DNA from 2 places in the Pseudobacter sp. genome. Region 1 is predicted to be linked to the other one. Evidence: riboswitches for the same ligand, from Rfam matches in the RefSeq annotation. Region 1 holds a riboswitch; the other holds the start of a gene.
What was found. Region 1 has a riboswitch for thiamine pyrophosphate ahead of ACTHMC_RS08430 (class I SAM-dependent methyltransferase). Riboswitches for the same ligand answer to the same signal wherever they lie in the genome.
Positions count from the first base shown of each region.

Region 2: linked by a shared signal. The riboswitch ahead of ACTHMC_RS00760 (TonB-dependent receptor) and the one ahead of ACTHMC_RS08430 (class I SAM-dependent methyltransferase) in region 1 are both predicted to bind thiamine pyrophosphate.

Region 1 covers NZ_JBQCGW010000102.1:153-4,573, reverse strand. Annotated here, with positions in the region: gene ACTHMC_RS08440 (thiamine phosphate synthase) at 1-383, opposite strand, end outside; gene ACTHMC_RS08435 (AIR synthase-related protein) at 380-1,447, opposite strand; gene ACTHMC_RS08430 (class I SAM-dependent methyltransferase) at 1,456-2,154, opposite strand; TPP riboswitch at 2,281-2,373, opposite strand; gene ACTHMC_RS08425 (hypothetical protein) at 2,409-2,861, opposite strand; partial or broken gene ACTHMC_RS08420 (hypothetical protein) at 2,880-4,421, opposite strand, start outside.
Region 2 covers NZ_JBQCGW010000007.1:27,898-32,318, reverse strand. Annotated here, with positions in the region: gene ACTHMC_RS00785 (sensor histidine kinase) at 1-99, opposite strand, end outside; gene ACTHMC_RS00780 (response regulator transcription factor) at 107-781, opposite strand; gene ACTHMC_RS00775 (outer membrane protein) at 783-1,685, opposite strand; gene ACTHMC_RS00770 (hypothetical protein) at 1,708-2,073, opposite strand; gene ACTHMC_RS00765 (hypothetical protein) at 2,123-2,521, opposite strand; TPP riboswitch at 2,653-2,756, shown strand; gene ACTHMC_RS00760 (TonB-dependent receptor) at 2,842-4,421, shown strand, end outside.

The sequences.
Region 1 (4,421 bases):
ATTTTCTGTTCGATGGCAAATTGAACGTTATCCAGGTTATTGCCGCAGGTGATGCCTGTGATCAGCGGCCTTCCGATGGCCCCTCTGATCAGGCTGAGATTTTGTGAAGGCTGATCGAAATGGATGCCATCAGCATCCGTTTCTGTCAGCAGTTCCCAGTTTTCGTTGACAAGTACCGGAACCTGGAAAGGCTTTGCCAGCTTCACCACGTACTGCACAACAGCAGCGCGGTCTTTCACATCCATCCAATTATTCCATAATTGAATGGCAGCGAGACCACTGTCCAGGGCCTGTCTGACTTTCTTCAATTTACCGTCATCAAGGCTGGCAGGATCCAGCACCAGGTAAACGCCGCCTTTTATCTTTTTAAATTCTTTATTCATTTCCATCCGTTTTTGAAGGCTTGAAAGAATGCGTTCCAGTAGGGATCAGCACCAGGTTGACCAAGCGTTACGAGCTTGTCTTTCTTCTGCATGCGTATGCTTTCTGATTTATCAGTGAACTGCCCAACCAGCGTGGCTTTGATATTGTTTTGCTGCAGGGTCAGCAACAGTTCTTCTTCCCTGCCGGGTTTTACAGCCATGATCATGGAACCTGCTCCCACGCAGGAGTATGGATCGATGCCGAACAACGAACAAACAGCCTGCTGGGCTGGTCCGATGGGAAGCTGATCTTCATGCAGGAAAGCGCCGCACCCTGATGCGGTGGCCATTTCGTAGATGGCTCCCAGGATGCCGCCTTCGGTTACATCGTGCATGGCAGTTACTGATTTTGTCTGATGCTTCGCATTTATTGCAGCTGCGCATAATCCTGCCTGTAAGGAACTGGTTTCATAAAAGAGGTCCGCTGCCTGTCTCCAGTTTTGCTGACCGCATTTCGATCTGACCAGGTCCGGGAAGCTCAGCGCCAGTATGGAGCTGGCAATCTGTGCGGCTTCTTTGGTAACAACAATAAAATCGCCCGGCTGTGCATATTTGCTCAAAAGCAGGTCACCGGTCTTTGCTACTGTGATCATGGTGCCGCCACCGGCCAGGGTTGATTGCATGCCTGCGGCTTTGCCGGTGTGGCCGCCGGTTATGGTTACTCCTATTTCTTTGCAATAGTTATGAATATGCATCCAGTATGCTTCAAACTCAATGCTGGTGCAGGATTCAGGCAGGTTCAATACCAACTGTGCAAATTGCGGGGCCTGCGAAGTGGTAGCAATATCATTGGCCATGAGATGCACAGAAAGCCAGGCGGACTCCTGCAATCCGAGGGTGGGGATCCAGGAGAGCGGGTCGCTGGTGAGGGCCATGGCATAATTGCCGGGCAACTCAACCAGTGCAACATCAACTCCATATTCAGGACCGGCGATCAGGTTACTGTCAGGAGCGCCATGATATGGATAGATCAACTGGTTGAACAGGTCCATATGCACTTTTCCACTGTCGGCAAATGCGGTCATGTTGTTGCTCATTTGAATTGAACGAATAAGGCGAAGAAATCTCCGTAAGGAACGCCCCATTGCTGTACCGGGAACCATTTGGGAAGACCTGTACAGGTCCATTCGATGGTATAGTTCTCTCCTTTGAGTGCTTCGTTGATTTTACTGATGAGTGTATCAGGTGTATAAAAAGTGGCAGTCACGTAGAAGGGGTTCTTTCCGAAAGCCTGTTGTACGCGGCGGCGGATGAACTTGGGCGAATTGCGGTTCATCATTCCAAACACGATACCATGTTTAGCTACACGGCGTGCTTCGCGGATCACCTGGATGGGATCTTTGTAATATTCAAAAGTGGTAATGAAGGCGAGGGCATCAAAGGTCTGGTCTTTAAAAGGCATGTAGTGCGCGTCTGCCAGGGCCAGGTTGCCATCGAAGAGATGTATTGCCTGTCCGAGCATAAAGGGGGAGAGGTCGGCTCCTGTGGCTTGTATGCCTATCTGGTGCCACCACCTGGTGAACCTTGTGGTACCACATCCGAATTCGAGGAGCGTTTTGATGCGTTCATCTTTTTTGAGGAGGCTGCCGATGGTTTTTTTCTGCCAGATCTCGGCTCGTTTGTAGCGGCCTTCGTACCATTGTTCGTAAGTGTCTGTCTGATCCCTGTTGAAAAACCATTCCGGGCGTTGCTGCCAGGTTCTGATCCCTTTGGTAAGTTGTTGTAATTCCATAAAAACAGTTTTTTTAAACTGCATCAGGAATGGATGGGGATCGGGGCAGAAATGCGGCAAAAGAAAAAGCCACATTTCCTGCCCGGAGAAATGTGGCTTATGCTGAATATAATTATTTCAGTTATATCAGTGTCACCTTGCATTCCCTCCGCTGGTATTAACCAGTTCAGGTTCCCGGGTATCATCTCAGCTACTTGTATAGCACCCCGATGCAATAAATTAATGACTCAAATGTATTACTGTTTCCTGACTTCTCAGGGTTTTCTTTTCAAGCGGGCGAGCATTTTGGTTTTCATCTCTTCGCGCTCTGCTGCCCTTATCTGTTCTGTTGGCTGTGCGGAGCGGTGAACCTGATTTCTGTTTCCCTGCATCATCGGTTGCGACATGCCCTGGCTTCTGTTTACATTGGCAAGAGCCTGTGATGGTCTGGCATTGGGCCTTGACCTTCTTTCGAGCAAGATGCGCAGTACATGATCGTCAATAGGTTTGGGCGAACGGCTTGCATTCATTTGCAGGGGGCGCACTGAGGTGGGCGCCAGCCTCCTGCTGTTATTTGCATGCACCGCCCTTTTAGCCATTGCATCCTTGATGGATTGCGGGGTTTTGCCTTCCATGGCTCTCACCGTTTTTGGGTCCTGGGCCATCGCCATATTGGAGATGGCTGTTGCCAGGATCAGCAGTACTCCGAAAAGGTATGATGCTTTCATTGTTTACTGTTTTGATTCTTACTTAACGCTTACCAGCACATTGATCTTTCCAACAGAGCCTGCGTTATAGTCCTGCAGTGCTTTACCCAGCACCTGTCCTACTCTCACTTTGTTGAGATCAGCCTTCATGGCAACGCCGGGGATGGAAGAAGTAACCAGCAGGTCGCCTCTTTTTATAGCGCCACCTTCCAGGCAAACCTTGGTAGGGATCACTCCGATCACACCCATAGGCACCATTTTGTCGAGGAGGCTTTTGTGTGCATCTTTTTCAGTAAGCATCAGACCTGGTTTGGTAGCATATACACCTGCAACCAGCGTAGAGTAAGGCTCAGCGGATTTGGCCACCATGCGGTCTGTAGATCCGGAGATCACCAGAACATCGCCTGCTTCGTAAGCAGAGCGGGCACCTTCAACATCGAAGAGCTCTGCAACGTCAGCACCGCTTGACAGTACACCACCATTGAAGTAACCGGTTCCGTCAGCAGCGATACGTGCTACATTATTTCCCCCTGCTTTGAAAACAGCCACATCACCTTCAGGGTCACCAACCAGTTCCGCAACCAGTGCAGTACCGGCGCCAACACCAGCGGTAGATGTAGCTACTGCATGTATCCCTTTCCCACCGGGAGCATTGTTGGTTCCTTTGAGAGCAGCATTCAAACCATCATTTGCTGCAGTTATCGTAGCATTATCGTCAGAGGCAGTATAAGCGTTGATAGCTTCCCCATTTCCATAGTTCACAGCCATCAGGCCTGCTTTATAGAAATCCATGGCAGCAGCAAACATACCATGACCACCATAGCTGAGAGAAGTAAGACCAATACCAGTACCCTGGTGAACAATGGACATGGCATCTGCATTTGCAGAAGGGTCTGCCACTTCAACGAATGCAGCGGTGCTGTTCACACTTTTTGCATAGATACCGAAACCATCCGTAGAGAAGGCCTCCACGCCGGTTCCTGTACCTGCGAAACCTCTTACACCCACACCATAACCGTTGTGGATACCCAATACACCGAAACTGGTGGCCAGGGCAGCGGAACCGTTATTCACACCTTTCACACCAGCGGCTTCCAGGCCTGCGTCTGTGTGCAAGATGGTTCCTACCACACCTGCAGCATTATCTGCGAGCGAGTTGCTGCTACCTTCGATGGGGCTTCCATCACCATCATTGGTGATGTGCAGCGCGCGGGTAGCGATATTTACAGTTTTTGAATAAGGAAGATTGATACCGCCTGGTGCCGGAGCCCATACTGTTCCGTCGAAGGTGAGTACTTCACCGCTTACAGGAGCAGTTGCGCTGAGGCCGATGCCTTTCAGTTTTGATACTGAAGGAGCAGGGTAGTTACCATCCAGGTCACCGGTTGCGGAGCCGTTTGGCGGCAGGCTGAGGCCTGTGGCCAGTTTAGCGGCTGTGATTGAGCCATCGATAATTTTTGCTGTGGTTACAGCATCGTCTGCAATTTTTGTTGAAGTAACGGCATCGGTGGCGAGCTTGTTGGCATTTACTGCACCGTCAGCGATCTTAGCTGTGACTACGGCGTCGGCAGCAAGCTTGGT
Region 2 (4,421 bases), on a different contig from region 1:
TACCTTATCTACCAGCAATGGCAATAACCATACGAAGAGCAGCACGATGGCCAGCTTCGAGATGGTGGCAAATAAAGTGAGTTTGGTCAGCAGTTTCATTCAGTGATCAGAGTTTGATCTTATAACCTACGCCCCTGATGGTCTGCAACCATTCTACCGGAGCAAAGGCCGTCATCTTTTTCCGGATATTTTTGATATGTACATCTATATAATTCGAATCATAATCATCATCTGAAAAACTGCCCCAGATATGTTCACCCAACTGTAATCTTGTAAGAGGGCGGTTCTTATGCAGTACAAGATAACTCAGCAGATCGAATTCTTTTTTGGAAAGCCCCACATCATTTCCCTGATAACTGGCTACGCGCGTAACCAGGTTGATGCTGAAATCACCCAGTTCCACAGAACTGTCTTTCCACCCGGACTTTCTCCTTGAAATGGCCTGCATGCGTGATTGCAACTCCAGCAGGGAGAAAGGCTTGGGCAGGTAATCGTCTGCGCCCAGATCAAGCCCCGCAATCCGGTCCTCCAGTTTGCCTCTTGCAGTAAGAATGATGTAGGAGGCATCCGGGCATATCCGCTTTGCTTCTTCCAATACCTGCAATCCATCCCTGTCAGGTAATCCGAGATCAAGCAGAATAAAATCATATCCGCTCTGCTCCATCTGCTCTCTTGCCTGTCTGGCATTGAATGCCAGGTCGCAGAGATAGGATGACCTTTTCAGGAAATCTTCCATCTCCAGCGCCATGGACCTTTCATCTTCTATGATCAGTACTTTCATATTAAAACTGGTAATAGAATGCTGCGCCGTAAAAAGTATTGAGTTTGCCGGGGCGCGACTGCACCCTGTTTCCCAGCAGCGACAGCTGACAGCTCAGTTCAAACATCATGCCCTTGCGATACACAGCCAGCGGCAGTTTGCAATTATAAGACAGCAGGTTGAACCGGTTAGCCTCCTTCACTTCAACAGTGGTTCCTGAATTACCAGGATTGTTGGGATTGTTAGGATTGTTGCCAGGCAGGTTTACCGGAAGCCTGTCCAGCAGTTTCCCCAGCAGACTGTCGCGCGTTTGCTTATCGCTTTCATAATACTCATAGAACCTCTGCGTGCCGGCCGTTACATTGAATTCCGGTGTGAACAGGATGAAAGTGACTGAATCAAAAGTTTTCAGCACAACCTGTTTACTGATGGCCGGTGTAACAAAAATATCCTGGGTTTTACCGAATGTATAATCCACGTTCAGCGAGGCTGTAAGCCAGTTCTCATACGTGAGCGTAGCGCTGGCTGTATGTGGATTGGCCGCCTGCAGGAATGGCGAAAGTGTAGGAAAGAAAGTGTACGAATATCCGACGTCTGCAGTTAACTTCTTACTTAAAGGAAATTCAAACCCCGCACCTGCAGCATATGCAGAAGCCAGCTTTGAAGAGTCGTTCAGCAGGCGGTACGCCATACCGTTCACATAGAAACCTGAACGGTGCCGGTAAGATGCCACCAGGGCAACATAAGGCGTCTTTTCTTCCGCTTTCTGTCCGTAATAACTGGCATTGGTAGCATATAATGCACCAGCAGTGAAAGTTGAGCTTGCTGCTGGTGTGCTGTCGGTTGCCTTCCCTTCATTTTCTTCCTGCGCCACAACAACCGAGCAGCATAAGACCAGTACAGCGATGGTTAGAAACTCTTTCATAGATGTAGTTGTGATGGTAAGGTCAAAGTCTGATCTTTTTGATCACTTTGGGCGTTTTTATCACGGGTACTTTTACAGGCAGTTGGGGAATTGGAACAGCCACAGGCTTGGGTTGCTTCCTGGCTTTGGGGACCTGCTTGATCACCTTGATCACTTCTCCTGTCTTAGGATCCGTCTGTGGCAGCTCTTTAACCGGTTGAACCGGCTTCTCCGCCTCCTGCTCTTTTTTGTCCGTTTGCTCTTTCTTTTGGTTCTCCGCCTGTTTTTTGGGCGGAATGGTATCAGCGCTAAGAACATGCCAGCTGAAGCCGGATTGGCTTAAAAACCAGGGCAGTGGTTTTTGCACACTGCCCCGGCCCTCATGGGTACAGATCATGAGTATGATCAAAACTCCAAAATAGCAGTACTTATTCGCTTTCATATTATGCCCCTCTTCATTAATGGAGACCTATCCTGGCTGCCCCGTTTACTTTTACGGAAGCCTTTGCAGGAGTGGCTTTCACCGGTTTCACTTTTACCTTTGTTGCCGCAGAGGTTGATACATTTGAATTCACTTTCACAGGTTTGTCGTTGGCAATATCAACTGCCGCCTTTACTTCCTGCCCATGAGCAGCCACCGCTTTCACCTGCTGACCTTTATTCTGCTCTGCTGTTTTAGCAATGGCCTTTACCTGATCTGATGTTTGTGCTTTTGCGGCGGTTGCCACTTTGCCTGCTGTTTCCACTTTTTCCTTCGCATTCACCTTCACTGCAGCCTCAGTTTTTACTTTTGCGTCCTGTGCCATTACTGTGCCGGAAACCAGCGCCATTGCAATAATAATGATTCCTGTTTTCATACGTTTTGATTTTAGTTCGTCAAATAGATTACAACACAAACCTATTCCCCCAAGATGAAGGGAAAATGAAAAATAGCCGGTGATTGATCTTTTGCCTGTATCTTTACGCCCTCTTTGGCCAAAGAGAAATTTCAGATTCCCCGGGGTGCTGCCCGTGTAACAACAGGCGGCTGAGATAATACCCGTTGAACCTGGTCAGGGTAATGCCTGCGCAGGGAAGGTAGGTCAAGTCTATTCAACTTCTACTTTTCGCTCCCGCAGCATTTCTCTCAAATCAATTTTATCACGGGAAGACAGTTCCCACCATTAAAAAAATGGACATGCAAAAATTGTTTTTGGGGATATGCTATGTATTATGTTCCCAATGGTTGACCGCCCAGCAGATTGCGGGTAAGGTAACCGACCTCAACTCAGGGGCTGCCGTAGCATCAGCCACCATTGAGCTCAGTAATATCGCCAGCACCACCACCAGTCCGTCCGGTGATTTCGTTTTCAGAAAGATCAAACCAGGCAATTACCGCCTCCGCATTTCCAGCGTGGGCTACAAGGCAGTAGACACCACTGTTGCAGCGGGAAGCGCCCTGGAATTCAGGTTGGAAAGGCTCAACCTCTTCATGCAACCCGTGGAAGTGAAGGCCATTCAGGCAGGCGATAAATCGCCCTTCACTAAAACCAATCTCAGCAAAAAAGAGATCGAGAAACTGAACCTCGGACAGGACATTCCCTTTGTGCTGAACCAGCTGCCCTCCACCGTAGTAAGCTCTGATGCAGGCGCAGGCGTGGGGTACACGGGGATCCGCATCCGCGGTACAGACGCCACCCGCATCAATGTTACCCTCAACGGTATCCCTTATAATGATGCAGAATCACAGGGTACTTTTTTTGTGAACCTGCCAGACTTCACCTCTTCCGTTAACAATATCCAGGTACAACGCGGTGTGGGCACTTCAAGCAACGGAGGCACCGCCTTCGGCGCCACCATCAACCTCAGCACAAATGAAGTGAACACCACTCCATATGCAGAGCTCAACAACACCGCCGGCTCCTTCAATACCTGGAAACACACCGTGAAAGCCGGAACAGGACTCATCAATAATCACTGGACCGTTGATGCACGCCTCTCCAAAGTAAGCAGTGACGGGTATGTAGACCGCGCCGCCAGCGATCTCCGCGCCTTCTATTTATCAGGGGCCTATATTGCCGAAAACACTTCAGTCCGCTTCAATATCTTCTCCGGAAAAGAAAAGACCTACCAGAGCTGGTACGGCGTTTCCGACGAAGACCTGAAAACGAACCGCCGCATCAATTATGCAGGCATGGAAAAACCCGGCGATCCCTACGATAACCAGACCGATAATTATCAGCAGGACCATTACCAGCTCTTCATCAATCACCAGTTCAACCCCAGGCTGACCGTGAACACTGCCGTGTTCCTCACAAAGGGCGCAGGTTTTTATGAAGAATACAAAGCGGGTCAGGCCTTCGCTGATTACAACAGGCCCAACTTCACCCTCGGCAGCGAAACCATTACCGAAACAGACCTCATTCGCCAGCTCCACCTCAAGAATGATTTCTATGGTCAGATCTTCTCCGTGCAGTACAAGGGTGATAACAACCAGTTCACCGCCGGCGGCGGCTGGAACCGTTTCGACAATCATCATTTCGGTCAGCTGATGTGGGCCGAAATGGGCATCCCTTACAAACATCGCTGGTACAACCTCACAGCCTTCAAAACTGACGTAAACGGCTATGCGAAATATTCTCATAAATTCGGCAGCAATATCGAAGCGTTTGCCGACGTGCAGTACCGCCGCGTGTTGTATCAGATGAATGGCTTTCGCAAAACGCCTGATGCATTCGTTCGCGAAACCTATGATTTTGTGAACCCCAAGGCAGGTAT